2 regions of the Vreelandella sp. V005 genome follow, and region 2 is predicted to be linked to the other one. Evidence: predicted binding sites of a transcription regulator. Region 2 holds the regulator's gene; the other holds the start of a gene.
What was found. The regulator FliA, encoded in region 2, starts transcription of late flagellar genes. The targets are predictions, from matches to a motif close to CTAAAGTTNNNNNNNNNNCNGCCGATA.
Positions count from the first base shown of each region.

Region 1: ACUN8H_RS08655 (flagellin N-terminal helical domain-containing protein) is a predicted target of FliA. The motif match lies at 8,263-8,289, and genes of this name have one in related genera.

Region 1 covers NZ_JBQXYA010000003.1:3,406-18,788, reverse strand. Annotated here, with positions in the region: gene ACUN8H_RS08690 (serine hydrolase domain-containing protein) at 1-635, opposite strand, end outside; gene ACUN8H_RS08685 (hypothetical protein) at 1,020-1,361, opposite strand; gene fliD (flagellar filament capping protein FliD) at 1,836-3,191, shown strand; gene fliD (flagellar filament capping protein FliD) at 3,363-4,715, shown strand; gene ACUN8H_RS08670 (flagellin N-terminal helical domain-containing protein) at 4,852-5,742, shown strand; gene ACUN8H_RS08665 (flagellin N-terminal helical domain-containing protein) at 6,069-6,950, shown strand; gene ACUN8H_RS08660 (flagellin N-terminal helical domain-containing protein) at 7,237-8,130, shown strand; gene ACUN8H_RS08655 (flagellin N-terminal helical domain-containing protein) at 8,360-9,241, shown strand; gene ACUN8H_RS08650 (glycosyltransferase) at 9,608-13,957, shown strand; partial or broken gene ACUN8H_RS08645 (GDP-mannose 4,6-dehydratase) at 13,947-14,579, shown strand; gene ACUN8H_RS08640 (hypothetical protein) at 14,608-14,796, shown strand; partial or broken gene ACUN8H_RS08635 (DegT/DnrJ/EryC1/StrS family aminotransferase) at 14,943-15,383, shown strand, end outside.
Region 2 covers NZ_JBQXYA010000004.1:45,857-61,239, reverse strand. Annotated here, with positions in the region: gene uvrA (excinuclease ABC subunit UvrA) at 1-1,492, shown strand, start outside; gene ACUN8H_RS11345 (Crp/Fnr family transcriptional regulator) at 1,672-2,415, shown strand; gene ACUN8H_RS11340 (ribonucleoside-diphosphate reductase) at 2,522-3,304, opposite strand; gene ACUN8H_RS11335 (adenosylcobalamin-dependent ribonucleoside-diphosphate reductase) at 3,380-5,491, opposite strand; gene ACUN8H_RS11330 (hypothetical protein) at 5,741-6,280, shown strand; gene ACUN8H_RS11325 (diguanylate cyclase) at 6,290-8,305, opposite strand; gene ACUN8H_RS11320 (OmpA/MotB family protein) at 8,328-8,999, opposite strand; gene ACUN8H_RS11315 (motility protein A) at 9,005-9,823, opposite strand; gene ACUN8H_RS11310 (RNA polymerase sigma factor FliA) at 9,865-10,566, opposite strand; gene ACUN8H_RS11305 (flagellar protein FlhE) at 10,593-11,021, opposite strand; gene ACUN8H_RS11300 (hypothetical protein) at 11,047-11,640, opposite strand; gene flhF (flagellar biosynthesis protein FlhF) at 11,637-13,820, opposite strand; gene flhA (flagellar biosynthesis protein FlhA) at 13,880-15,383, opposite strand, start outside.

The DNA.
Region 1 (15,383 bases), on a different contig from region 2:
ATGCCTTGCGGGTCGCGTAACCAGGGGCGGATAGTGATATTGAGTGGATCGCCTAGCAAACGTTGGGCGAGTGTGTGGGTGGTCTCGCCGCTAGCGTGGGTGAGCGCGGCGGAAAGCAGATGGCTAGTGCCGGTTGAGTAGAGCATCTGCCCACCCGGCTCATCCACAAACGGGCGCGTCATCGCATCGTTAACCCAGTTGTCGCTGGCCACCCAGGCGCCATAGTTGCTGCCGGAGGTACGCTCAAGCCCCGCTTGCTGGGCAAGCAGGTGGGCCACCGTGATCTCGCTGACCTTTGGGTCGATCCCGCGAGGAAGATGCTCGCCAAACAGCGCCACCATGGGCTGATCGACGGATTCAATAATATCCGCCTCAATCGCTGCGCCAGTGATCGCCGCCAACACGGTTTTTGAGAGCGATTTGATGTTGGCCGGCGAGGCAACGCCCGGCCCACCCTGATGAATCTCGTGAATAATCTCGCCGTCGTAGGCGATGACCACGCTGTGGACGCGGTTTAATGCCGCCGTGTCACTCTCTAGTGACGCCAGCGAAGTAGCACTCGGTGCTGCTGCAGAAGCCGACGCTGCACTTAACATCGCGCAAGCGGTGGATGCCAGCAGTAGAAGTGATCGCATAGAAGTACCTCTCTGCGTGAATGGTAACCGAGCTTGGCGGTTTAGCGCGGGCGTTGGTATGAGTTCGAAAGTAGCCAGCGTGGAAGGTTCCGCCAACGTGGTTAGATGTGATTAGGCAAAATATGGGCAGGGCTGCTACTCTAGGGGTGTTACTTCAAAGCTAAACAACTCTTTGATTTTCCCTGAAACGCAATAAGCAAGGAGCGCCCTATGCGTAATATCATCTACATTATCGGCCTAATCGTGGTTGTGCTGTTCATTCTTTCGATGCTCGGCCTGCGCTAACGTCTGAGAAGCAATACCAGCGTTAAGCCAAAAAAAACCGCCTACAAGCATAATGCTGTAGGCGGTTTTTTATGGGCAGGATAATTAAAACGTATAGGCTCAAGCGCAATCAGCAGCACCTTGGCCAAACATATCGAACATCATCTCACGGCCCATGCCAGTCAATACAAAGCGACCGTACTCATTAAAGGTGGCGGCTTCGCTGGCTTCCAGCACTTGCTGGCAGGTTGCCCAAGTAGGCGCCGCGGTGCTCAGCGCGACAAGCTCACGGCGGGCTAAGCCGCGCTGGGGTAAGGTAATGGTTTCGAGCACATGGCCATGGTCGTAAAGCAGTTCAGCGGCAATCGACAGGCACTGGCGAAGGCTACGCTGAACATTGGCCGCAGTCGTAAGCCCAAGATTCGGCTGGGCAGGGCGTTCGCTAGTCAGCTCGGAAGGCATGATCTCTGGAGGCATCGCGTGTTCTCCTGCAATTAGCACCAAGTTGGGCTTGTTGCAGCGCATTATAGACCAAGATCGATATTAGACCAAGGTCTATCGCGGGTCGCTCATGCTTTTTGACTGGACGGCTAATCCTGATAGGGTGCTCTTTGGCAAGCACTGCTTGTGCATTAGGCTTACCGACTGTGTTTATTTGTAGCTTCTATTAATAAGAACGGATAAAAACTTTTCCGTTAGCTATTAATGGCATGATTTAACTTGATTGTTTAATTGTGTAAGGGCCGCTATATTGCAAACTGTTAATTAGTGTAAATTATTTAGTACGAGAAAAAATGTCTAATACTTAAGTTGTAATTCACTTGTCCGTCGTTTTAAGGTAACTATATTAAGTATTAGTGTCACGCATTGCTCGTCATAGACGGGAATGTGGAGCAGTGAGCGTAGCAAAACGTATTCAACAAAGGCATTGATTTTATGGCTTCCATTTCATCACTCGGTATAGGTTCTGGGCTGGATCTGAATGGTTTGCTGAATCAGTTGCAAGATGCTGAGCGCAGTAAACTCACGCCCATAGCACAACAAATCCAGTCTGCAGAAACGCAAATATCAGCCTATGGAAAACTGCAAAGTGCGCTTGAACAATTTCAGGGCTCTGCTCAAGCGCTCAATGATGGCTCTTCATTTGAAAGCCTGACGACTAATGTCGAGGGTAGTGCTGTTGGTGCTGTCAGTACCGATGAGGCTCAGCCAGGCCAGTATGAAGTGCAGGTTGAGCGTTTGGCGACGGCAAGTACTTTAGTGACGGAGCGTCTTGAAACGGCAGTTGAGAGCATCGTGACGGGGGAGCAGTCACTTAACTTTACGCTTGCTGATGGCGCATTAAATACTATTACCATTGCTGATGGCAGTTCACTGGAAAATATACGTGATGCTATCAATGAACAGAGCGATGGTAACTTAAGCGCCTCGATTATCAACGATGGTGAAGGGTATCGGCTCTCTATCAATGCGGCTGATACCGGCGCAGACGCAAGTATACAGAGCACCAATTTTGCAGACATTTTAGCCGCTGGCGTAGAAACCTCCGATGTGCAGGTAATTCAAGCGGGCCAGGATGCGGCGTTTAACGTCAATGGAATCGATATCGTTAGTGCCACCAATCAAGTGGAAGGTGCTATTCAGGGCGTTACCTTAAACTTATCTGAAGCGGGCGCGGCGAGTACGGTAACTGTCGAGCAGGATAACGAGGCGATGCGCGAGAAGGTCACGGCATTTGTTGACGACTTCAACACGCTTAAAGAGACCCTTACCAGTTTGACTGCTTTTGACCCTGAAACGGGCCAGGCGGCGGGGCTTAACGCAGATGCGACGACCCGCGCTGTCGAGATGACTCTTCGTCAAACCATCAGTAGCACTGTCGGGGGAGAGGGTTTTAACGCGCTATCCGATATAGGTATCTCACTGCAAGTGGATGGCACGCTTGCCATTGATGAAAACCAGTTGGATAACATCATTGCTACTCAGCCGGATCAGCTCGCTAATTTTTTCGCCGGGAACAGTGAAGAGGGCGGCATGGCAGGCCAAATGGTCTCGGCAATTGAGAGTCTTGTTGGAGCGGGGGGACGTCTCGAAAGCGCAGTTAGCTCATCAGAAAGTCGCGTTGCTTCCCTAGGAGACCGTTTTGCCACGACTGAAAGCCGTATTGAACAAACCGTAGAGCGTTATCGCACGCAGTTTCAAGCAATGGACGGTATGGTGGCACAAATGAATCAAACCAGCGCCTATCTTACCCAGCAGTTCGCAGTGCTGGGCCAGCAAAACCAAGGCTAAATCGATCAATACTCCCGATTGATGGCATGCCCCAAGCCCAGCACTCTGTGCTGGGCTTTTTTTTGCAATGGCTTAGAACAGCTTTAATAAACACCACCGCTAAAGTTTATTCGCCCGTAGCCGATAAATAACCTAGACGCGTATCTCTACTACTTTTAAGGAATGAACCAAATGGCCTCAATTACCGCACTGGGTGTAGGTTCTGGATTGGATCTTGCTGGTTTGGTGGATCAGCTTAAAGCGGCCGAACGCCAAAAGCTTGTCCCTCTTTTAGAGCAGCAGAGTGCGCAGAAAACCAAAATTTCTGCCTATGGGCGCCTTGAATCAGCAATGGATCGGGTGCAAACCTCTATTGCCAAGCTGAATGATCCCTCTTCTTTCATGCAGCAAAAAAGCACGGTAACCGGCGACGGCGTGTTGGCCACTGCAGGCGAAACCGCTAATGCGGGGCGTTATGAAATTACCGTTACGCAGCTGGCTCGCGCGGGCAGCGCTGCTTCTAATAGCGTGGCGCTCGATCAAGAGCTAACCGGAACGGATACGGCACTGACGCTTAACTTTGGTGCTGGCACAACACAAACAAGCTATGACGTCACTATTGCCGCAGGCAGTACCCTTGCTGACGTCCGCGACCAGATCAATGCGGATAAAGAAGCAGGTGTCACGGCTTCCCTTGTTAACGACGGCACGGGGTACCGCTTAGCGCTGACTTCCAAAGAGACGGGAGAGGACGCTTCGCTTACCGGTTTCTCTGGACTAGCGTCACTAACCATGGACGCGGCCACGGTGCGTGCAGGCCAGGATGCTGAATTAAATGTTAATGGCATCGCCATTACCAGTAAAACCAATCGCGTTGAAGAGGCTATTCAGGGCGTTACGCTTGATCTTACAGAGGCCTCTGCAAACCCTGTCACCCTAGTTATTGAGCGTGATGAAGCGTCACTGCGAGAGGCGATTGATTCGTTTGTCAGTAATTACAACGAAATGAAATCTACCGTTGAGCGTATGACCGCATACAACGGTGAAGGCGAGACCTCCGGCGAGTTGGTGGGTGATCGCACCGTTCGCACTATTGAAGATCGTCTGCGCCGAGATATCACCGATAACCTTGGTACAGGTGATATTTCACGGCTTTCTCAGCTGGGTATTGCCATTGATGAGCGCGGCCGTTTAAAAGTCGATGAAACTAAGTTGGATGAGGCAGTCGCCAATAATCCTGAAGGGCTATCCGCCTTTTTTGCGGGTGAAACGGAAGAGGGTGGTTTCGCAGGGCGGTTAAGTGCAACGCTTGAGGCGATCACTGCAGAGGACGGCATTATTCAAAGTTCGGTCAATAGCGCCGAGCAGCGGGTTGATAGCCTGGATCAGCGCAAACTTCGTATGGAGGCGAGTATTGAGCGGAGTACTGAACGCTACCGTAAGCAGTTTGCTGGGCTAGATGGCCTGATTGCGCAAATGAACTCTATGAGCAGCTACCTCTCTCAGCAATTCGATATGCTGGGTTCTATGCAGAAGAGTAACTAATTTATTTACAGTATTTTTTAGAAAAAAGAGCGTTTTTATCTAAAGAACTTGGTGGGCCTGCCGTTAATTATAATAACGGCAACGCAAGTGCCGCAAAACAGGCCACCAGGCCAGTTACATTTCGAGGAGCACTCATATGTCTGTAATCAACACTAACATTACTGCCCTGATCGGCCAGAATAACCTGTCTAAGTCTCAAGGCATGCTGGCTCAGGCGCAAGAACGTTTGTCTTCTGGTCTGCGTATTAACAGCGCCTCTGACGATGCGGCTGGCCAAGCGATTGCCAACAAAATGTCGGCACAAATTAAAGGCATGGACCAGGCTAGCCGTAACGCCAGCGACGGTATCTCTCTAGTACAGACTATGGAAGGCGGCCTTGACCAAGTAAATGACAACCTTCAGCGCATTCGTGAGCTAGCGGTACAGGGTGCCAACGATACCAACACCAAAGACGACCGTGCCGCTATTACTACCGAGATTAACGAGCGTTTGGCAGAAATCGACCGGGTCGCTAGTAGCAATAACTTCAATGGTACTAACCTGCTGAGCAGCGGTGGAACCACTTTGAATATCCAGGTTGGCTCCAACACCTCAACCAATGACGTTATTGAAGTTGATACTATTAATGCCACTGTTACTGGTCTCGGTCTTGAAACAACATCGACTGTGTCTGGTAGCACAGCGGCGGCCGTAGGTGCTGATAGTAAGTTTGTGGTTGCAGATGTATCAGGCGGCGCTACACATCAGGAATTCCAGAACCTGATCAACTCCGTAGATGACGCAACTAAAACGTTGGATACCAATCGCGCAACTCTTGGTGCGACTCTGAACCGCTTTGATTCGGTAATCGACAACCTATCGACAACCTCTACGAATCTTTCTGAGGCCCGTTCGCGCATCGAAGATGCCGATTACGCGGTGGAAGTGTCCAATATGACGCGTGCTAATATTCTCCAGCAGGCCGGTACTTCCATGCTGGCACAGGCTAACCAAACGCCGCAGTCTGTACTCTCTCTGCTGGGCTAATATCTCGGTAGTGTTTTAAAAGAAGTGATGACGGGGCCATTAGGCCCCGTCTTTTTGCATTTAAGAGCGTTGCTGTGAAAAGGTTGCGCAGGGCGCACCACATTCAAGCGTTGCGTAGGGAGGCGAGTATATTCAAAACCTTTAATGGCTATTGTCCTCTGCATACTTAACGCGATGCAAAAAAGTAGCTAGAAAGTTACAGTAGTTTACATAAAAAAAGCGGTTTTCTTCTCAAGAAATTGGTTGGCTTGCCGTTAATTATAATAACGGCAACGCATGTGCCGCAAAGCAGGCCATCAGGCCAATTAAATTTCGAGGATACTCACATGTCTGTTATCAATACTAACATTACTGCTTTGATCGGCCAGAACAACTTGTCCAAATCTCAGGACATGCTGGCTAAGGCGCAAGAGCGTCTGTCTTCTGGCCTACGCATTAACAGCGCCTCTGACGATGCGGCTGGTCAAGCCATTGCCAACAAAATGACGGCCCAGATTAAAGGCATGGATCAGGCTAGTCGTAACGCTAGTGACGGTATCTCTTTGGTGCAGACCATGGAAGGCGGCCTTGACCAAGTTAACGACAACCTGCAGCGTATTCGTGAGCTAGCGGTACAGGGCGCCAACGACACCAACACTGCAGATGATCGCGCAGCGATTGAAACCGAAATCAATGAGCGTTTGGCTGAAATTGATCGCGTTGCTGGCAGCAATAACTTTAACGGCACTAATTTGTTGAATCTGGATTCTGGCGCTGGCAGTAGCTTAAGCATTCAAGTTGGCTCTAATACTGACGCTGAAGATGTTATTACCGTGAAGACCGTTAATGCCACAGTTGCAGGGCTAGGACTTGCTTCTGGTAATGCTGCACTTACAGGCTCTACGTTTGACTCTACTGCTGTAAGCGCTGCTAGCGGTGGTGCTCATCAAGCCTTCCAGAGCATGATTGATTCCGTAGATAACGCTACTAAAACTCTGGACACCAACCGCGCAACGTTGGGTGCTACGCTGAATCGCTTTGATTCGGTGATTGATAACCTGGCGACGACATCTACCAACCTATCTGAAGCCCGCTCGCGTATCGAAGATGCTGACTACGCGGTGGAGGTATCTAACATGACGCGCGCTAATATTCTTCAGCAGGCCGGTACTTCCATGTTGGCGCAGGCTAATCAGACGCCGCAGTCGGTGCTGTCTCTGCTGGGTTAATACCTTTAACCGGTAATGCCAAAGAAGTAATAACGGGGCCAACAGGCCCCGTTTTTGTATGTAGAATACTTTCGTAATCAGCGCCATTAGTGATGACATTTTTGATTACCGCTAAAAAATGCATATTTAATACCACCAGAAAAGTAACGAAATAAGTTACAGCACTTTACATAAAAAGAGCGATCTTCCCTAAAGAATCGGGCGTGTCAGCCGTTAATTATAATAACGGCAACACAAGTGCCGCAAAGCAGGCCGTCAGGCCAGTCAAATATCGAGGAGCTCTCACATGTCTGTCATCAACACTAACATTACCGCCCTGATTGGCCAGAATAACCTATCTAACGCTCAAAGCTCGCTAGCTAAAGCTCAAGAGCGCCTGTCTTCAGGTCTGCGCATCAATAGCGCCTCTGACGATGCGGCTGGCCAGGCCATCGCCAACAAGATGACGGCCCAGATCAAAGGTATGGATCAGGCTAGCCGTAACGCCAGCGACGGCATCTCTCTGGTGCAGACCATGGAAGGCGGTCTTGACCAAGTTAACGACAACCTGCAGCGCATTCGTGAACTAGCAGTACAGGGTGCCAACGACACCAATACCGCAGATGACCGCGCGGCCATTGAAACTGAAATCAATGAGCGCTTAGCTGAGATTGATCGTGTAGCGGGTAGCAATAACTTCAACGGTACTAATCTGCTCAATGTAGCTAGTGGCGGAACTACTGGCGCACTAAGTATTCAGGTTGGCTCCAATACCAGTACTGAAGACGTCATCACTGTTAAGCGGATTGATGCAACTACTGCGGGACTTGGTCTCACTACGTCCTCAGGCGGTTCTATTACAGCCTCTGGCGGTGTAACTACATTAACTGGTACGGGATCCGGTGGTGCAATTACGCATGCCGATTTCCAGAACGTCATTGATGCCGTTGATGCGTCTACTAAAACACTGGATACTGACCGCGCTACTTTGGGCGCAACACTGAACCGCTTTGATTCGGTAATCGATAACCTGGCGACGACGTCTACCAATCTTTCAGAAGCCCGCTCGCGTATCGAAGACGCTGACTACGCTGTTGAAGTGTCTAACATGACCCGTGCCAATATTCTTCAGCAGGCAGGTACTTCCATGCTGGCGCAGGCTAACCAGACGCCGCAGTCTGTACTATCTCTGCTGGGCTAATACCGTCGGTGATTTTCAAAAGAAGTAGTAACGGGGCCAATAGGCCCCGTTTTTGCAATTAAGCCTGCTTTGGCGCTATGCGAAACAGCAGCTAAATAATTTGCCGTCATAAGCATAAAAAAGAGTAATTTTCTAAAGAAATAGGTGTATCTGCCGTTAATTATAATAACGGCAACGCAAGTGCCGCAAAGCAGGCCAACAGGCCAGTTAAATTTCGAGGAGCACTCACATGTCTGTAATCAATACTAACATTACCGCCCTGATTGGCCAGAACAACCTGTCTAAATCTCAGGACATGCTGGCTAAAGCGCAAGAGCGTCTGTCTTCTGGCCTGCGCATTAACAGCGCCGCTGACGATGCTGCTGGTCAAGCTATTGCCAACAAAATGACGGCCCAAATCAAAGGTATGGATCAGGCTAGCCGTAACGCTAGCGACGGTATCTCCCTGGTGCAGACCATGGAAGGCGGCCTTGACCAAGTTAACGACAACCTGCAGCGTATTCGTGAGCTAGCGGTACAGGGTGCCAACGACACCAATACTGCAGACGACCGGGCTGCCATTACTACAGAGATCAACGAGCGCCTGGCTGAGATTGATCGTGTGGCGGGAAGTAATAACTTCAACGGCACCAATCTGCTGAGTTCTGGCGGCACTACCTTAGATATTCAGGTCGGTTCCAACACTACCGCTCAAGACGTTATTGAAGTGGATACAGTCAACGCTACGACAGTAGGACTTGGCTTGACTACAGGCTCAAGTGGTTCGCTTTCAGTCTCTGGTGGTGCCACTGTAATTACTGGCACTGGTTCTGGTGGTGCAGTTACGCATGATGATTTCCAGAATGTTATTGATGCCGTTGATGCATCTACTAAGACATTGGATACCAATCGTGCCACCTTGGGTGCAACGCTGAACCGCTTTGATTCGGTGATTGATAACCTGGCGACAACGTCTACCAACCTCTCTGAAGCCCGATCGCGTATCGAAGATGCTGACTACGCTGTTGAAGTCTCTAACATGACCCGTGCCAACATCCTTCAGCAGGCCGGTACTTCCATGCTGGCACAGGCTAACCAGACACCACAGTCTGTACTGTCGCTGCTGGGCTAATAGGTTTCGCCGCAGATCTGAAAAAGAAAGTAACGACGGGGCCAGTTGGCCCCGTTTTTTTGGCCTATTAATCTCATTGTTGAGGAGTTTCTAATAATATATTAAACAAAATTGTCGTGAGTCATTGGTAGCTAAGCCACCATTTGCTGTTTTTAAGTAGTTGTGATCGAAAGAACACCCACCTAAATACCCGCGCATTCGTACCTTTGCAAACTGCCCTAGCAAGGTAATCTAGCTAGATTGCCATTTTTCTGTGTGAGTCACTTCATGGTTAAGACAAACCCCGCATCCGCTACTTCAAAACGCAAACCCCGCTTGCTTTGGGCTAATCCCTATTGTCTGTTGGATACCTCTAGCGGGGCCAGCATGACTGTTCGCCAAATGTTGATACAACTGGTGGCACGCGGCTATGAGGTTCAGGTGCTGGGGGCAACTGTTTTTGATAACCCCAAAGGAATGGGTCGGCTCAAAGAACAATTTTTAGATCTGAGCGCTCACTTGCATCAATTGATTGAGGCCGATGATGGTCCGCTAACGCATCAATTAGTCGTCAGTTACAGTCACAATCGCAATCATTTTACGACGCATGAAGAAGGTCTTTGGTATAGCCAGTATCTCTACATGCTGGATTCATTTAAGCCAGATGTTGTGTGGTTCTATGGCGGTCAAACCCTCGATATTCTGATTGCTGATGAGGCCCGTGATCGAGGTATTCCTGTCGCTTTTTACTTGGCCAACGGTAACTATAAAGCATCACGCTGGTGCCGTGATGTGGATTTGATCCTTACCGACAGCCAAGCAACAGCGGATATGTATCGTAAAGAAGTCGGTTATATCGCTAAGCCGGTGGGCAAGTTTATTGCTCCGAGAAACTTTATCGCTGAGCATCATGAACGCCAGCGCCTTTTATTTGTTAATCCAAGTTGGCAAAAAGGAGCTAGCATATTTGTACAGTTGGCAGAAAAGCTGGAGCGAGAAAGGCCCGATATTGAGCTTGAAGTGGTGGAGGCCCGAGCCGACTGGCCTGCCGTTTTGAGGGAAACCACCCGGCGAATGGGGGAGCAGCGCAGCACTTTAAACAATGTGGTAGTGACCCCCAACACTAGCGATATGCGCGGCCCATACAGTAGAGCTCGCGTATTGTTAGCGCCTAGCCTATGGTGGGAGAGTTCCGGGCGCATGCTTGCCGAGGCCATGCTGAACGGTATTCCTGCGCTGATCACCAATCGTGGTGGCATGCCGGAAATGATAGGCAACGCCGGTATCGCCTTTGATTTTCCAGATGAGTGTTATAAAGAGCCCTACCAACACCTATTGAGTGAAGACGAACTTCAACCGCTTGTGGAGGCGGTCACTCGGTTTTTCGATGGTGAAGATATTTATCAAGAGTATGTTGCTCGCGCTTGGCAGGTAGGTAGCGAGAAGCACCATCTTGATAGAGCTACAGAACGACTGCTCACAGCTTTAACGCCTTTAGTGAATCTGCGCGCTGGTAATAAAGATTTCACTATTACCCAGAAGAAGCGGCACCGTCAGCGACTAGCCGGCCGAACAACAAAGCCTGAATTCAAAGTTGATAACTCCTTACAACAGTTGACCAGAGTTGAAACTGGAACCAAGCAGGGCAACGACGAGCCAAAAAATAATCAATTGTGGCTTACTGATAACTTTACCTGGCAAATTAAAGGTAAAATTATGGTGCTCGACAATCGAGCCAGCTTGATCAAAAGTGGTCTTGCTGATCAGATGGCAGCTACAAAAGCCTTTGGCATTGTCGCGTTTGACCCCGCAAGCGAAATAAAGGATATCTCTCAGTACGAAGGTAGTGAGTATATTCAGTTATTCCAGCACGCCCTGCTAGGCGATGGAAAAGTAGCTACGATGCACGCCTGTGTGGCTCCAGAGATGACCAGTACCCTGGCACCGCTACCGGCCGAAAGTCTTCCCAAGCGCCACCAATTAAGTGCAAAACCGTTGGCTGAGCTACCTATTAATTCTGTAGCTCTAGATAGTATTGAAGGTTTAGGAAGCCTCGACTGGTTGATTCTTGACGAGTTAAGCGATGCCATAACTGTGCTGGAGAATGGTAAAAAATCACTCGGTGACACGCTGCTTATTCAAGCCCGAATTCCTTTTCAGCTTACCCATGAAAAACAGCCCAGCCTCGCTGAATTGCAGCACTGGGCGAGCCGAAATAATTTCCGTTTTTATCGTTTTCACAATATTCGTCACTACAGTCATCTGCCAGAAGAGCTGAACTCGCGAACCCCCTGCGCTACTGAGCAAGAAAGCGCTGATGTATTATTTCTTCCCAGTCACGAGCGAATGGCGGCTCTCAGCGATACCAGCAAGACTAAGCTCGCTTTTATTTTAAGTGTCGGTTTTGCGGCACATGATATGGCCTTTGAATTATTAGCTGACGTGAGTGAAAAGAAGGCGTTAGAGTTTCTTGAGGCGCAGGATTTACTTCCGCGTGTCTCCGAAAATGGTGAAGGTAGTGACGGTCCGCAGAAGGTGTTATCTCAATGTTCGGATGGTAATGATATTGAGGCTAAAGTTGAAACTGTAAACGATACAGGCTTGTATGCACGAAATATGCAAGCAATTATTGATAGTAAGAGTTGCACGAAAGTTGTTCAGGTAGGGGCAAATGATGGGTGCATCAACGACCCTATTTATGAAGTTGTTATGCGCAATAAAGATAAGACTAAAGTTCTTCTTATCGAACCGCAAAGCAATATTATCGAACATTTGGAGCAAAACTATAGCCTTCACCCTAGTGCCCATATTGCTAATTATGCTGTGGGTCCTGATTCACTGCTAAGTCTTTATCGTATCAAACCAGCTTACTACGGTTTGTTCACAAAAAGATATTTGCATGATTCACCTAATTATCGCGTGCCTAGTGGTTTTTCTTCTTTTGACAAAAAACATGTTATTAAACATGCGGAAGGGAATCTTCCTAAAAATACCAAAATAGAGGATGCTATTGAAAGGCTTGAGGTTCCATCTCATGATCTTTTGACTATTCTCGATTCTGCTTCATGGGATGAGCGACAAATCGATATTTTGCAAATCGATGCTGAGGGCATGGATGATAAGGTCATTTATTCTTGTAATATTGAAATAACTCAACCCCAGCTAATAAATTTTGAAAGAGCCCACTTGTCCAAAGAAGCATATAAAGATTTGTGTGTTTATCTTTCTGGCCTGGGTTACACATTATACAACTACAGTAATCTGGATACTTTGGCAGTAAAAGAAGCCTCCCTTTCTACAGATAAAAATAATGTCGTAGTTGACAATGTTTCTCACAAAAAGCCTTCACAAGAGCTTAGAGAAAGATCGACTCAAGAGATGTTGAAAAATTTAGGAGAGCTCTATGAGTTCTCTCGAAAAGTATTAACTAAAGAGTTGAATTTTATTCATGGTTTGGAGAAGACCGAGCGATTTTGGGAAATACTATTACACTACTTTTTAGGGAGAAGGTTTGTCCCCCGCTACCTATCTCGGTGGAATAATGGTTTATTAAATAGCAACCCTAAAGCAGATATGATCTTTAAAAATTTTCCGTGCAAAAGTTTTAGAGATTACATGAATAAAACAGAAACATTAGTTGGAGAAATGTCTCCTTATGTGGCAGGTAACATTATATCTAAAAACGCGAGCAGAGAGTATTTTGGAGATGCAGAGTCATTTGATCTTCTTAAGTTAAAAGAAACAAAAATTAAGGCCATACTTGATGATTATGAAAACTCTAAAGCCCCTCTTGCTTACAACTTGGGGGTGCAAAATATTCGATACTGGAAGCCTAAGTTTAAAGCCAAAGGGATAAATCTAGTAAGCTTCCCCAGTTTCGATACGTTTACAGCGGGTTACGTAGATTGGAATGTGCGTTATCGCATTGCAAATTTAGATGTAACCAGTCCTGCTGAAGGATTTGAAGGTTTTTGGTCTAGCTTAGCATTATGTTTGCCCAAAGAATTATTAGAAGATTTTATGTCTCTTTACGAAACTTCAGAAAATGTTTTGTATGAGCGTAAAGTTGAATTTGTTTTTTCTGCGCTGCTACCAACGATCACAAATCGCCTTGTGGCAGCTATTCTAGCTGAGCGAGGAACACCTTTATATTTACAACAACATGGAGGGGGATATTATGGAGATGATCCTACCCATTCTGGTTCATCAATTGAGTTGAGAATGTCAGATAAATATTTTACGTGGGGCTGGGAAGATAAGTTAGGTAAAGCCATACCCGAAAAGCCTCATCGAATAATTGAGCTGAAAAAAGAGTTTTTAAAAGTAAAGCGTAAGCCTGAAGAAATTTTAGTTATATGTCCACATAAGATAGTTGTGCCTGATGGTATTGCTGGCACAGACTTAGATTATTATGATGAAAGTAAGGTAAGAGAATTTTATAATTCTCTTACTGATGATGAGAGAGTAAATGTCGTAATGAGGTTTAGGCGACAGCATGGATATAGTCTTGAGGAAGAAAAGAAGCTTTTAGCTTTGATGCCTGGGGCTAAGGTAGATACTCAGGCCCGAAATATTATTCAAGCCTATGCTAGTGCCAAAGAAGTGATTATTCTTATGCCATTTACTACAACTGCCTGGGAATGTAAATATTTTGGGATTCCTTATCGAGTCTTAAATCAACCTAGTGCCGAGTTTATGAAAATTCCTTCATTTATACCGGAAACTTATGATGATTAAGTGTTCGGCATTAATTACCAGAGCTGGTGGCTTTATCGGGTCTCACCTAACTGAACTGCTCGTCCGTGAAGGTTATAAAGTCAAAGCTCTTTCTCAGTATAACTCCTTTAATAACTGGGGCTGGTTAGAAGATGTTGACTGTTTAGTATAGGTTGAAGTGCTTAACGGGGATGTGCGCAATCCATATTATTGTAAGTACATTACGAAAGATGTTGAGGTAGTTTTTCATCTGGCCGCCTTAATTGCGATTCCTTACTCTTACGTTGCGCCCGATAGCTATGTCGATACTAATATCAAAGGTACGCTGAATATCTGCCAAGCGGCGCTAGACAACGGCGTTCAAAGAGTGGTTCACACCTCCACAAGCGAGGTGTATGGCACGGCGCAATACGTGCCAATTGATGAGAAGCAGCCGCTTCAGCCACAATCGCCCTACAGTGCTTCTAAAATTGCTGCCGATGCTATGGCTATGAGTTTCTATAACACTTTTGATTTGCCGGTGACGGTTGCTAGTCCATTTAATACCTATGGCCCTCAGCAGTCGGCTCGAGCAGTCATTCCAACAATTATCAGTCAGATTGCTAGCGGTATAAACCAAATCAAGCTAGCGACGTGTCGCTGACCCGATATCTCAATTATGTAGAAGATACTTGCAGAGGTTTTTGGCGCTGGCGAACTGTGATGCGGCGGTTGGGGAAACGGTTAATATTGCCTCTAACTACGAAATTTCTGTGGGTGATACGCTTAATATCATACGCGAGGTGATGAAGAGCGATGTCGAGTTCATCACCGATGAGCAGTGCTTACGCCCAGGTAAGTCAAAAGTTTTCCGCCTGTGAGGGGACAACACCCGTATTCGCGAGCTGACTGGTTTTGTGCCACGGTATGATATTCGTACCGGCTTACAGAAAAATATTGATTGGTTTTCTCAACCGTACTAACTGGCGAAATATTAAGCCAGTCTTTATAACGTTTGAGTGCCGCTATGCTGTCAACGCTGATCCAGTTCATTCGCGAACACTATCACACCTATGCGTTTATTCCCCTCCATACGCCGGTCGTTCGCGACAATGAGAAAGCTTATGTTTCGGAAACCATCGGCTCTACTTTTGTATCCAGCGTAGGTGCGTTTGTCGACAAGTTCGAGCAGGATATTGCCACTTACACAGGTAGTCCGAAAGCCGTTGCAACGGTCAACGGAACGGCGGCTCTGCAAGTTGCTCTCAGGTTGGTAGGCTTTGAACCAGGAGATCTTGTTATTACCCAGCCACTAACTTTTGTAGCTAACTGTAATGCTATTGCTTACACCGGTGGCATGACACTGTTTATTGACGTTGACCGTCATACGATGGGATTGTCGCCAATCGCACTCACGAGGTGGCTGGAAACGCACTCCTACCGTGTTGATCAGAGGCAGTGTCGTCGG
Region 2 (15,383 bases):
TCGTAAAGGCGAAATTGCCGATAAAATCGTTCATGAAATCCATGCCCGGCTAGAATTCCTGGTTAACGTGGGGCTGGACTATCTCAACCTTGAGCGTAGTGCCGACACGCTTTCTGGTGGCGAGGCCCAGCGAATCCGCCTTGCCAGCCAGATTGGCGCGGGCCTCGTCGGCGTCATGTATATACTTGATGAGCCGTCGATTGGTTTGCACCAGCGCGACAATGACCGGCTGCTGAAAACCCTTGAACGTCTGCGCGATTTGGGTAATACCGTGATCGTAGTGGAACACGATGAAGACGCTATCCGCGCCGCCGACCACGTCTTGGATATCGGCCCCGGCGCAGGTGTGCATGGCGGTGAAATTGTCGCACAGGGCACGCCCCAAGACATCATGGACAATACCAGCTCGCTGACCGGCCAGTATCTGTCAGGAACACGGGAAATCGCCGTGCCGCCTTACCGCATTCCTGGCAATCCTGAAAAGCAATTGGTGTTACGCGGGGCCACCGGCAATAATCTGCAGGATGTCACGCTAACGTTGCCATTGGGGCTGTTTATTGCCATTACCGGCGTCTCGGGGTCAGGCAAGTCGACGTTGATTAACGGCACACTCATGCCGATTGCGGCTCGGGAGCTCAACCGTGCGACCACACTGACACCTGCGCCTTTCCAAAAAATCGAAGGACTCGATCAGCTCGATAAAGTGATCGACATTGACCAGAGTCCCATTGGGCGAACGCCGCGCTCCAACCCGGCCACCTATACCGGTATTTTCACGCCGATTCGCGAACTGTTTGCAGGCACCCAGGAAGCGCGTTCGCGGGGTTACAAGCCCGGCCGTTTCAGCTTTAATGTGAAGGGCGGGCGCTGTGAAGCGTGCCAGGGTGAAGGCATGATCAAGGTAGAAATGCACTTCCTGCCCGATATTTACGTGCCCTGCGATGTCTGTAAAGGCAAGCGCTATAACCGTGAAACGCTGGACATACATTACAAAGGCAAAACGATTCACGAAGTACTGACCATGACCGTGGAGGACGCACTAGAGTTTTTCAGCCCGGTACCAGCAATCGCGCGCCGCTTACAAACTCTGCTCGATGTGGGTCTTTCCTATATTCGACTGGGCCAGAGCGCCACAACGCTGTCAGGGGGGGAAGCGCAACGGGTTAAGCTGGCGCGTGAATTGGCCAAGCGCGATACTGGCAAAACGCTGTATATTCTGGATGAGCCGACGACCGGTTTACATTTTGAGGATATTCGCCAGCTGTTGACGGTGCTCCACCGTCTGCGTGATCACGGCAATACCATTGTGGTGATTGAGCACAATCTGGATGTTATTAAGACGGCCGACTGGATTGTCGATCTGGGGCCTGAAGGGGGATCCGGCGGCGGGCAAATCATTGCTGAAGGCACGCCTGAGCAGGTCGTTAAACAAGACGTCTCGCATACGGGGCACTTTTTAGGACCCCTGCTATCAAGGCATAAACGTGCCTAAGCGTCACGATGGTTAACAGGTAGGCACTGGCGATCTGTAAGTGGTCGCGCTCGTGTCTATCATTATCGATAATATTACTTTCAGAAGATCGCTAGCAATCTGAGTACGCTATTGAATTGCTTACGCTAATTAGCAATATTACTCGATATTTGTTGAGCAATGTTCTTGGAGAAAGCACGGTGAGCCAAACCCAAAGCTGCATTATTAAGCACTTCAGCCATTACTGTTCGTTAACTGAGGATGAAAAACAGCTACTGACCACGCTTGAGCAAAGCCCAACCGACATAAAAGCGGGTTCATTGCTGTGGGAAATGGGGGATCCGGCCAATGAATTTTGTACCCTGAAAAGCGGCTGGGCCTACTCTTATCGGCATCTGGAAAACGGTGACCGGCAAATACTTGAAGTGTTTTTGCCGGGCGATATCATCGGCCTACGCGAGTTTGCTTTTTCTGAGCGACTTGAGAACGTACGCATGATTGACGATGGGGTGGTCTGCCATTTTCCCCATAAGCGAATGTTGAACCTTTTCCGTAACTCGCTCACGCTTACCTCGGTCATGTTTGCCATCGGCAGCCGACAGCAGGCACTGCTGACCGAGCGTCTAGTGACCCTGGCGCGACGTACCGCTCGGCAAAAAATGGCGCACTTCCTGTACGAGATGTACTTGAGACTGCGGCAAACCAACCCAGACATTAGCAACCAATTCCGTTTGCCGCTCTCTCAAGAGCAGTTAGCTGATGTGTTGGGCCTTAGCCCTGTACACGTAAGCCGCACTTTTACCGCACTAAGCGAAGATGAGCTGGTATTTCGCGATCGTCACCACCTAACGATTCCTGATCTTGCACTGCTGTGCGAAGAAGGAGGGTTCGATGACTGTTATCTCAACGACAGCGTGCGCCCCCTGCTGGAAGATTCCGCATAACCACCGTGGACATGCCCAAGCGGTTTAAGCACCACTGAGAGTAAGAGGCAAAAGTAGCGGTTAGCTTCTTAAGCGGATATGGCTAGGCCGTGGCTAGTAACACCTACTAGCCACATTTGGACCAGCCGCAGCCAGCGTAGCAAGTGGGGCAGCCATCCATCATGATCAGCTCGCCGCGGCATTCTGGGCAGTTACCCACAACAGCAGGCCCGCCACCTTCAGACTTTTTTCCTGTGCTACTTCCATCGATCGGTTCTACCGCGCCCGCTTCCACCGGTGCCTCAAGCGACTCTTCTTCCGGCTGCCAAGCATGGCCATGGGTCATACGGTGCGCGTAGCGCTCGACAAGCTGCTCCACCGGTACTTGATTGCCATCTCGATCCAGGAAACCGCGACGATAAAGAATTTGCTGTATCGACCAGGCAATCGCAGCGACTTCTGAATCGTGAAACATCGGTTTTTTCCAGCGGTTCATACCACAACGCACCAAGCCTTTATCCCACGCCACTTTACGCAAATCCGCTACTGCCTGGGTGACGTAACCACCTCGCGCCGCCAGCGAAAGACTGCGCATAGTGGCCGTAATCCATTGGTGCTCGCTAGAGAGCTGACCCGATGGGAAAAAGAACTCTACCGGGCGCTCGATCACCACACGCTTACCGCCAATCACACCTTCCACCGGCATGAATGACACCAATAAGTAGACTTTCTTACGCCCTTCCGCACCCACGTAAGAAATCTTTTCTGACACCGCTTCCAAGGTGCCTTCCGGGCGTGACGGAATGCGCACCGTCAGCGGGCTTTCATCCTGTAGCTCAGGAACGGGCGCAGCCTGCTCCTGCTGCTTGATGCGATAACCAACGATTTTTGAGGTAATTTCTACAGCCATGGTGTTCTCCACTTAGCCTAGGTAATCGGGCGGTTCTTTACATGGACGCTGTTAGCAAGGGCGCAGCCCCCGCCGCTACCATTTGCCGTAGGTGCCCTCTTTTAAACCATCAAACAGGTTGGCAGCGTTATGCTCTTCGCCGTCATAGACCACCTTCTCATCCCCGGTCAATTCCAGGGTTTCGCCGTTTTCGAGCTCAAACACATAGGTGGTGTTTTTCAGATCATCCTCACGCACGAGAACACCCTGGAAGGCTTCAGGGTTAAAGCGGAAGGTCGTACAACCTTTTAAGCGGCTTTCATAGGCCTGCAAATAGAGATCTTGGAACTGTTCGAACGGAAAATCGGTGGGAACGTTGACCGTTTTCGAGATGGCTGAATCCACCCAATGCTGGGCGGCGGCCTGAACCGCAACGTGCTGCTCGGGCGAAATCGCATCAGCGGTAACGAAGTAGTCAGGCAGGTCGCTGTCCACCGCATCGGCAGCAATAAAGTGCCGGTAGGCCGCTAACTCGAAAGAGACCACTTCGACCTGCTCTTTGGTCTTCTTACCCGATTGGATGATGTTACGGAAATAGCGGTGCGAGAAGGAAGGCTCAATCCCATTAGAGGCGTTGTTGCCCATCGACAGGCTGATCGTTCCGGTCGGCGCGATCGAGCTGTGGTGGGTGAAACGGGCGCCATGCTCAGCCAGTTGTGCGACTAATTCGGGCTCGAGCTCAGCCACTTGGGCCATGTATTGGCTGTAACGGGCGTGCAGGATACGCCCGGGTACACGATCCCCCACTTCATAACCATCTTTGGCCAACTGCGGGCGCTCACGCAGCATCTTAGGGGTAATGGTGTGCTCCTGTTCAAGCACGGGAGCCATGCCCTTTTCGTGAGAAAGCTCAAGCGCCTGCTTCCAGCCTTCGATCGCCAAGTGACGGCTGACTTCGTCGGTAAACACCAGCGACTGCTTTGAACCATAAGGAATTTTGAGCATGGTGAGCGTCGACCCCAAGCCCAAGAACCCCATGCCGTGACGGCGCTTGGCTTCGATTTCACGCTGCTGTTGCGGCAGCGGCAGCCCGGCAATCTCAACCACGTTATCAAGCATGCGGGTAAAGATGGCAACGACCTTGCGGTAGCGCTCCCAATCAAAACGCGGTTCGGCGCCGAAGGGGTCGATCACGAACTTGGTCAGGTTGACCGAGCCCAGCAGGCAGGCGCCCTCTGGCGGCAGCGGCTGCTCTCCGCAGGGGTTGGTAGCGCGAATATCTTCACAGAACCAGTTATTGTTCATGCGATTGACTTGATCAATCAGGATGAAGCCTGGCTCGGCGTAGTCATAGGTGGAGGACATGATGGTGTCCCACAACTCCCGCGCTTTGATCACCTCCACAATGCGGCAGGCGACGCGGCCTTCGGCGTCCACCGTGTAGCCCTCTTCCACCACCGGCCAGTCACGATAGATCAAATCATCCGCGTTGACGTCCTCTTTCTCGCCGGGATGCAACGGAAAGGCCAGCGGCCAATCGGTATTGTTTTTCACCGCTTCCATGAACTCGTCGGTGATCAGCAAGCTAAGGTTAAACTGACGCAGGCGCCCCGCTTCACGCTTCGCCTGGATAAATTCACGCACGTCCGGGTGACCCACATCGAAGGTGCCCATCTGGGCACCACGGCGGCCACCGGCAGAAGCCACGGTGAAACACATCTTGTCGTAGATATCCATAAACGCCAGTGGGCCATTGGTGCCCGCACCAGCGCCAAATACAAACGCCCCTTTATGGCGCAGCGTCGAGAAGTCGTAGCCAATACCGGCCCCCGATTTCAGCGTCATGCCCGCATCGACGACGGAGTCGAGAATATCGCGCATGGAGTCGCGAATGGTGCGTGAAACGGTGCAATTGATCAGGCTCACCGCTGGCTTAAAAGCCTCAGCCCCCGCATTGGAGAGAATGCGCCCGGCAGGAATAGCACCGTTTTCCAGCGCCCAGCGAAATTTCGGCAGCCACTCTTGTGCTTTGTCACCTTCCACCGCTGCGAGGGCGCGGGCAACACGCTCAAACGTAGCACCAACATCTTGATCGACGGGCTGGCTATGACGATCCTTGAGACGGTATTTGGCATCCCAAATCTCTCGAGAGGGAGCCTGCATCGGAACGTCGTTTGAGGTTTTGATAGCCTTTGCAGCGGTACTCATGTCGCAAAACTCCTTCACGGCGGGGTGACAATAGCGCTCAAATGGAGCGATTATACGTAGCATCGGAGTGAAGTATAGACTTGACTTTCCACTATATGGTGCGCTTTTTTGACTATTTTCTACCATATATAGAAAAATCAGCGCGTTACTCTTTTGCCAGACATCGACACGCTATAGGCTAGTAATTTTGGCTAAATGGCTTCGATTATGCTCGCACTTCACGCCCCGCGTTTCTTTGCGCTCACCTTCATGTCTTCGGTAGCCGCTCTGTTGGCAGCCGCCATGCCCGGCGCCAGTGCAGCCACGTTCAACGTGGATGACGTGGCTTCGCACGGCCATTGGCAGTCGATGAGACTTTCACTAGGAGGGGAGCACCATTACCGCGCGGTAGAAACCCACAGCTATTCAGACGCCACCCTAAGCCTGAACACCACTGCTGGCGTGTGTGATTTGCCGTGGCTGGAGATGCGCGTCACCCTTGATCACCAGCAGGGAGAAAGCCGCACGGTGAATTTAGTGCCCGCCAGGCTGCGTATTGATGAACAGCCCGTCATCGACACCATGGCAGAATTTATTACCGAACGCGGCGATGATGGCTTTTATAGTCACTTTTACTTAAGTGACATGGCAACCCTGATGACCGCCATGCGACAAGGCGAGCAGCTGTTTCTCGGCTTTGACCAGCAGGAGCAAGAACCTTGGTACATGACCTTTAGCCTGCAAGGGGCCGACGCTGCCATTAATCGGATGCTGGCTGAATGTAGGGAAACAGCGCCTAGGCAAGGTTGACGCAGCCTCTCAGTAGAGTGAAGGAACGGGCTCGGGCGCCCTTTCCACCCGATTGCGTCCGCCGTGCTTGGCACGGTACATAGCGTCGTCTGCTCGCGAGATAAGGGTTTTACAGCTATCTCCCGGCTGCCAAACAGCCACGCCGATGCTGACGGTGATCGACAGTTCAAGCCCGACGATGGGCAGCTCAGCCACCAGCGACCGAAGCCGTTCGGCTAGCCCCATGACAGCATCGACATCGGAGTGTGTCGCCAGCACGATAAATTCTTCGCCGCCCCAGCGGCCTAGGCGATCACAGCCCCGCAGTGAGCTTTCCACCAAACGCGCTAATGCCACCAGCACGTCATCACCCACGCTATGGCCATGTGTATCGTTAATCTGTTTGAAGTTATCGACATCAAATAGCAGCAGAGCAAAGGCGGCCGCATAGCGCTTCGCCGCCACCATCTCGGCATTGATCGCCTCTTCAATACGATAACGGTTCCACACGTTGGTTAAGGGATCAAAGTGAGCCAATTGCTTAAGACGCTGGTTGGCCTCAGCGAGGGCTTGGCGCTCACGCTCTAGGTGCATATTCAGGGAGCTGATTTCATAAGCTGAAATGGCCAGCGTTAGATCTTCTCCTAAATCCACCGCGGCTAACCGCTCTACCCGTTGCCACGCTTCGCTCCTGCCCACGACTTCTTCATGCCAAGCAAGCGAAGAGGCCGGTACCGACACCGGTTGGGGAGCAGTGGCCGGCTGCATTGCCCAATACAAAGTTTCCACCTGCTCAGGACGAAAAAAGAGTAACCACGCGCGCTGGGTTGAGTTCATGGGCAGCGGCACGGCTAACGCACCGCACTGGCCGGGCATGGCTAGCGAGCAGGTTAATGGCTCTGTGGCTAACTCACGCGTACACCAAGGCCCGCTATGTACATGAGCTCGTTCCAAACGAAGCACCAACTGGCTAAGAGCCCCCGGTGAGGGCGTGACACCCGCTTGATAAGCCCCCCCATTCACCCACAGCACAATGCCATGGGCGCGAAACAGCTTCATCCAAGTAGCCGCCTGCTCATGCAGGAGTTGTTGTGGGCTCTGTGGCTCTCTGCGCACTCCCACACTCAATACCAAGCTATCCTGAACGCGCTGCAGGTAGCGTGCTTCCTGGCGAGCCCGTAGCAGCAGCATACGTTGCGTGGCCATCTGCACCAGCGTACGCACAGCATCGCGCACAGGCGGTTCAACCGCCTGTGGTGTGGCGGAGTGGCAAAAGACTAACCCCCATAGGCCGGTATCTCCCTGCATGGCTAAACTGAGTGAGCCACACACGCCGAGGCGCTTTAAGTAGCGCTGCCTTTCGGGCGCTGGGGCACGTAAAAAACTGCCGCCAAGGTTCACCGTCATCTGCCCGGGCACAAGCGTCTCAGGAGCAGAATGAACGTCTTCAATCAGCCGCACGGGGTAATTTTCATAACTTTGTCGCAGCGCAGGGGGAAAATCACTGGCGGGGAAGCGCTGCCCTCTTAGCGAAGGCAACTGCTCGCCTAGCGCTTCAGCCACCATCAAACCATGCCAATCACTATCGAAATGACACACGGTGACACGATCATGACCGGTAAGCTGTTGAATAGTATTCACTAAGTAGTCGAGCAGTTCTTCCTGATGCGTCGCTTCGGCCAAGTGCATCAACCGCTCATTCACGGTGCCCAGCAGGCGACGTTTACCAAGCGGATTTAACGGCTCAATCTCAACAATGACCTGCTCATTGGCGCGGTAGGCATGAAGTTGAAAACGCACACTGCTGTGTTTAGCGCGAATAAACGCCAACGGGCCGGGGAGCCGCTGCTGCCCCTGGAGCTCACGCCGCACGCGCTGGCTCAGGCGCTTTCCCAACACACAGGCAAGGCTAAGCTCACCATTACTGGGGCATTCAATACCCGTCAGGCGGGTTAAGTTCGTGCTCGCCGATTGAACGCGCCGACAGTCAGCATCGACGACCAGCAGGGCACCAAACGACTGCAATAGCGGGTGATACTTGGACACGGTGGTGGCCTCGACAGTCTATTCACCCTTTAAGCGGCTGCCGCAGCAACAGCTCTACGCGTCGGTTGGCCGCACGACCATCCGCGGTTGCGTTCGGTTCCATGGGTTGGGTGTCAGCATAGCCGACGGCCCGCATACGAGAAATATTGAAACCTTGGCGCTCTAAATGCCGCACAACGGCAATCGCCCGCGCAGACGAGAGTTCCCAGTTGGAGGGGAAGCGTGCTGTCGCAATAGGCACGCTGTCGGTATGGCCTTCCACCGAAATCTGGCCGTCAAAACGAGCCAAAACATCCATCAGACTTTCAATCACGCCACGTCCCTGAGGTGTCAGTACGGCTTGGCCGCTGGGAAATAACAGGCTGGTATCAATCCGCAGCGTAACCCCTTCGCGCCCTTGCGACACGCTCACGCCGGGAATATCAAGCCCGGCATACTCGGGTTGCAGCCCATCGTGGCGAGGCTGTATGCCAGTGGCGAGGGAAGCTAGTGGTAGCGATGATACCGCGCTAGCCGAACGCATGAAAGCAGTATCAGCGCCCTCTCCGCCACCTGGCGGTGAGAGTGAAAGCAGTAGTACGAAGAGGGTAATGAGCAGCGTTAATACATCGAGATAGCTGGTTAACCACCCCTCATCCCCCTCGCCAGCCGTGACCGGGATTTCCAGCGCATGGCGTGTATCACGGTCTAACATGGTGGCTATCTCATCGCCGAACTAACCGACGTGTCAGGGCGTGGTTTAACGCTGTTATCACGAATCTCATCGTGGTAATTAGCCACAAACGAATGAAGGGTCTCTTCAATAAACGACGGCAGGCGGCGCTTAGTGATCAGTGAAATACCTTCTAGCACCATATTCATGGTTATCAGCCGCTCTTCGGTGCGGCGTTCAAGTTTCACTGCAATCGGTTTGAAAACGAGGTTGGCGAGTAAAATACCGTAGAACGTCGTCAGCAGCGCCACCGCCATGCGAGGGCCAATGACCTGCAGATCGCCTGCGTCCATGACTTCCAGCATATTGACTAGGCCGACCAGGGTACCGATCATGCCAAACGCAGGGGCATAGGTAGCCATGGTGCGAAATATTTGCGCCTCGGCATGCTCACGCGCTTTTAAGCGGGCAATTCGCCAGCGCAGCATGTCGAAAATTTCGTCCTCTTTGGTATTGGCAATTACTAGTTGGATACCGGTGCGTAAAAAGGGGTTGCGCGTATGCTCCAGCTCGCGCTCGACCGCACGCACATCGCCTTTAAACCATAGCCGCGACATGTCGACCAGCTCGCGGATATCGTCGCGCATATAAGTATTTTCGCGCCGGAACACCAACCCCACCAACCGCACTACACGCACTACTTCTTTCAGCGGGTAGCTAATAAACGTCGCCGCTAACGTCCCGGTCACTACGATGGCCAATCCCGGTAAATTGATAAAGCTTGCAGGGGACTCTGCGGTAAAAAAAAGCACACTTACCAACAGCAGTATGCTGGCAAATATGCCTATCAGCGTCGAAGGATTCATCCACGGCTCCTTGCCGGTCACAAGTGAGTTAACAGGCGGTGTTACGCCGAGTCGTGTAAGCGTGCGCGTAGACGACTGACGGCTTGACTGTGCAGTTGAGAAACGCGGGACTCCGTCACGCCCAACACAGCCCCGACTTCCTTGAGGTTGAGCTCTTCCTGGTAATACAGCGCCATGAGGAGTTTTTCACGTTCTGGCAGCGCTTCAATCGCGTCAATCAGCGTTTGCCGCTGCTGGCCGTCCAGCAGTTGTTCAAACGGTGAGTTGCTCGGTTCATTGTTGACCGGCTCACCACCATCGGCGACTAGCTCCTCAAACGGCAGCAGTTGACCACTGTTGGTATCGTTTAGGAGTTGCTGATACTCATTCAGTGGCATCTCAAGGTGATGGGCGATTTCGCTCTCTTCTGGTGCTCGACCCAGCTGTTGCTCTAACTGGCGAACGGCACTGTCCACTGCTCGCGCCGAACGGCGCACGCTGCGGGGCAGCCAATCGCGGGTGCGCAATTCATCCATCATCGCACCACGAATTCGTTGACTGGCAAACGTCGCAAAGGTCGCCCCCTGAGTAGCATCGAAGCGTCCGAGCGCCTCAAGCAGCCCGACCATCCCGGCTTGAATAAGATCGTCGAGCTCAATGCTGGCTGGCAAACGGACCTGAAGCGTCAAGGCCTGGCGTCGCACCAGTGGCATGTATTGCGTCAACAGCTCATTCTGTTTGATCCTGCCTTGTGCTGTGTACATCCTCTCGCCTCGCGGCTATACAGCCTTCACTGATAATTCACAATCATTTGCAGTCCCTGCACTCGAACCGGCCGCTGGCCTGGACGTAAGGCGAAGCGAAAATGCAACGGCGCTTCTGCCCTTTGACCGGCCAATGCGATGGTAGAACCCCGCATACCTGTTAGCGCAACACACTGCTCAGGATGGCACAACCAAGCGTTTAATAGCGCATTGGGAGGATAGTGGAACTGCCACTGAATACGGCCGAGTTGCCCTAAACGAAGATTTGCCGAGGCCGGTGGAGAGGTCTCCTGGCTAGCGCTTGCCCGGTCACTCATCGCCACCATTAGCCCAGGGAGCTGGGCGCTCCAGCTTCCGTTCGCCGCTTGGGCACTCTGCGTCATTCCTGACAGCCATAACCCTGTTAACAGTAACGCACTCAGCGACACTGCCTTTCTCAATGGCCAGCTTAGCATGCTTGTTCTCCTTGGCGGAGTCCACTCATCGTGCAAGTACCAGTAGCTCCATATTTAAGTAGTAATCAGCGGCGCCACGCAAGTTATCGAGCAATCCCTGGCGCGGCAAGTGCGGCTCGTGAAGCGCCAATAAACGACGCGGCCCGCCTCGTTCATGAAGCTCAAGCAACGTACGGTACATCGCAGCAAAAGCCTCGGCATCGCTACTGATCCACAGCGCCCAGCGGCTGTATTGATTGCGTAACTGAGCAAAATCAGCCGTGCCTGCCATCACGATGTGGATGTCCCAATCTTCTGGTTCACCGGCCCAACTGCGGCCTAATGTCGACCACTGGCCTAGCCGTGCTTTGACCTTATTGACCTGGGCGGCGCCACCACTCGGTAGGCCAACCACTACTAATGGCGTCTTAGTCTTCGGCTTGGGCGACGCTGGCGTCTCTGTTTCATCTATCCCTGCTTCGTCTATTGTGCTGGCCATCGGCACTAACAACGACGCACTTTGTTCTTTTACTGGCACATGCTCGGCAACCGCGATATCCATTGCCCCGTCAGCCTGCTGCTGTTGGCGCTGCAGGCTCGCCCACTTGCGCAGCCCTGAGGCTTGGTCTTGATCGCTCACACCACGCCCTCTCGACTGACACTACCTAGTTGGCGAATCGCATCTCGGGCCATAAACGCGTAAACCAGCGCATCGAGCATGCCGGTATCGCGACGCCGACGGCTGGTGCCCGACAAATTGAGCACGTCACCACGCAGTGTTTGTGCCTCTTCATCCTCAGCAACATCCAGATGCCCGGCGACGGCGGCTAGGCCGCTAGCCATGAGCAGGCGTACCTCGGCATTAACCTCACCGCTGTCAGCCTCTTTTAGCTGCTGCCATGCGCGGCGCGTCAAGGTGGCCAGCCCATCGCTTTGGAGTTGTGTCAGCAGTAACGAAAGTACCTCTGTTCCCAGCCGGGCAGGCGTCAGCCAATAGCGACGCGCGACTACTTTCGCGCTTTCCGGGTCACGTACTTCTCCATACCAGGCGAGTAGAGCTAGACCGGTAGCGTCATCTACTTCGGCATGGGCCGTCCAGAGCTGCATGGACTGCCCTCGAAAGCGTACGCCCACATGGTGAGTTAGCACACTGTCATTAAATAACTGACGAAGGGGCTGGCGCTCGTGATGAGAGACTATTCGATGACTGGAAGCCACTTGGCTGACCCAGGTCAAATGTTCGGTTTCTAGCCATGCCAGCGCCTCAGGCTCGGGCAGGCGAGGCAGTAAATGTACGGCGACACCGCTTGCTTGTGTCAGCGCCGCTAGGCGCGGTTGCCAGCCAGCTGGGTGGCGATGCTGCAGCCACGGTAGTGCCAGCCATGCACCCTCGGCATCCAGGCCAATATCGGGCATTGCCCAGTCACAGCCGCGCTCATTGCGGCGCGCCGACCATGCCATGCCCAGCGTTGTCTGCGCGGCGGGATAACGCGCGAGCAATGCATCCAAGCGCTCTTCCTGTAGACGGCTCGGTAGTGAGGCTAAATCCCACATTGCCTCCAGTTCTGCAAACCCGGTCACCCGCTGACGCAGCCGCGCCAGCAATGACGACAAGCGACGTCCTTGCCCCAGTACATCCCGCGACCAGCGTGGCATACCCATCGGCACGTCAGCACGTTGTGCCTGTTCGCGCTGCGGCGTTGCCGTGCTTAGCGCCTGATCCACGAGTGTCGCCGGGGTCGCAATGGCCATATCTTCAGGTACCTGCTGACCATTTGAACCAAACAGCACGCGCAGCCCGTGACGCATGACAATGTCGAGCACCGGCGCTAGGCGCCCCGCTTCGTCCTGTTTGGTAATAATGCAGTCGTCTAGCTCTGCGCCCGCCGCCCGCGCCGCCTGACGATAACGCAGCACGACCTCTTCAAGGGTTTCCGGCTGGCTGGCGGCGTTGAGCAATAGCACCAAGCGCACTCGCGAACGCCCCCCTTGAAGGTGAGCAATCTGCTCAATTACCCGCTGGTCACGCTGGCTCATACCGACGGTGTCGATAATCACCCACTGCTTGCCTTGCAAGCGCCCCAGCAAGTCATCAATGGGTTGCTCCGCATCCAACGCATACATGGGCGTATCCAGCAGGCGCGCATAAATGCGTAGCTGCTCATGGGCGCCGATTCTGAAGCTGTCGGTGGTTACCAGTGCGACCGGCCGTGTGCCGTGACGCATAACAAAACGGGCGGCCAGCTTTGCCGTGGTGGTGGTTTTCCCCACCCCGGTCGGGCCTACCAGCGCCACAATACCGGTTTGATCGAAGAAGCTCGGCTCATCGCTGAGTACGCAAAGACGCGCCATTAACTGCTGACGCAGCCATTGCAACGGCGCGTCACTATCACTGCTTGATGCCTTTAACGGCTCGGGCAATCCTGCCAGCAACTCATCGGCGAGTTCACTGCCAAAGCCAACGCTCCAGAGCATTTGACGCAGCCGTGCAGCGGTATCCGCTGGTGCTCCCTGGGGCGCGGACACCGCACCAGCCGCTTGATTGCTGGCCAGCAGCGCGCGCATATCCTGCATTTCTTGCAACAAGCGCTCACTCATCGCCTGCAGGGGGTCTTGTACCGGTGGCGTTACCGGTGTTTCGGGGGCAGGGGGCTCCGGCGAAGGCTCGAAATGGTCGATGGCTTCGTCCGCCATGGCCAGGATTTCAACGCCCCCTTCGGTACGTCGATTAGCCACGATCAGGGCATCTTCACCGAGAGCTTCACGCACTTGGCGCATTACATCACGACTGTTGGCCCCCACGAAACGTCTAACACTCATGACTTACCCTTAGCCTATACTGGAAATGGATGACGCTAGCCTATCACGGCATGGGAGGATTAGCGTCCGCCTACCAGTGTAGCCACTCTTAATGTACGGTCATCGGGAATCTCTGCCTGAGACAGCACTGACATATGGCGTAACCGGCGGCGCAAGAAACGCGACATTACGGCTCGCAACGAGTGCTGCACGACAAGTACCGGTGGCTCACCCGAGCTTTCATGACGCTCTAACGCCTGCTGCGCTTGGGTCATCAGCGTTTCTGCCAAGCCAGGCTCCATCGCACCGTTACCGTTCATGGCCTGAACCAGCACTTGTTCCAGCTGGGCATCCAGCCCCATCACGTTGAGGGTCTCTTGCCCTGCGAACCACTGCTGGACAATCGCGCGACCCAATGAGACCCGCACCAGCGCCGTCAGCTCGTTGGGATCTTTTTGTTGGGCGGCATACTCCGCGAGCGTATCCAAAATAGTGCGCATATCGCGAATGGAGACATCTTCATCAAGCAAATTTTGCAAAATACGCTGTAGGACCGTCAACGAAATCGCTTTCGGAATCACTTCTTCGACGAGTGCCTTCTGATCGTCGCCCATCTTGTCGAGTAGCTTCTGGACTTCCTGACGACCCAGCATTTCGGGGGAATGACGGTGCAGCAGATGGTTCAAATGCGTCGCAATCACCGTACTGGCATCCACGACGGTGTAACCATATACCTGAGCATGTTCGCGCTGATGGCTATCAATCCAGACAGCAGGCAAGCCAAAGGCTGGGTCCTGTGTAGGCGTGCCCTGCAGCTCGCCAGAGACTTGCCCCGGATTAATCGCCAGCCATTTACCCGGCTGTGCCTCGGCACGGCCAATTTCAGCACCTTTCATTGAAAGCACGTAAGCGTTAGGCGGCAGTTCCAAATTATCGCGGATATGCACGACCGGCGGCAGAAAGCCGACTTCCTGAGCAAACTTCTTCCGCACGCTTTTGATCCGTCCTAGCAGCTCGCCTTTTTGACGCGAATCGACCAGCGGTATTAAACGATGGCCCACTTCCAAACCGAGGGTATCGACCAGTTGCACGTCTTCCCAACTCGCTTCTGGGGTCTCCTGTAAAGGCACCGGCTCAGTGGCAATTTCGTTTTTAACCAGCGTCTGTTCCTTTTGGCGCATGATGAACCACGCCAACCCCGCCAGCAGCGCCGTGAAGAAGAGAAAGACAAGATTGGGCATGCCTGGCACCATGCCCAGCAGCCCCATCACGACGGCGGCTAGGATTAGCACCTGTGGATTCACGAATAGCTGGCTGAGCATTTGCTGCCCAATGTCTTCGTTCGTGTCGGTACTTACCCGAGATACCGTGACACCCGCTGCGGTCGAGATGACCAGAGCGGGGATTTGTGCCACCAAACCATCACCGATCGCCAGCAGCATGTAGGTCTGGCCTGCGGCGGCAAAACTCATATCGTGCTGCAGCATCCCAATCATCAGCCCGCCGATGATATTGACCACCATGATCACCAGGCCCGCAATGGCATCACCGCGGACAAACTTACTCGCCCCGTCCATCGAACCA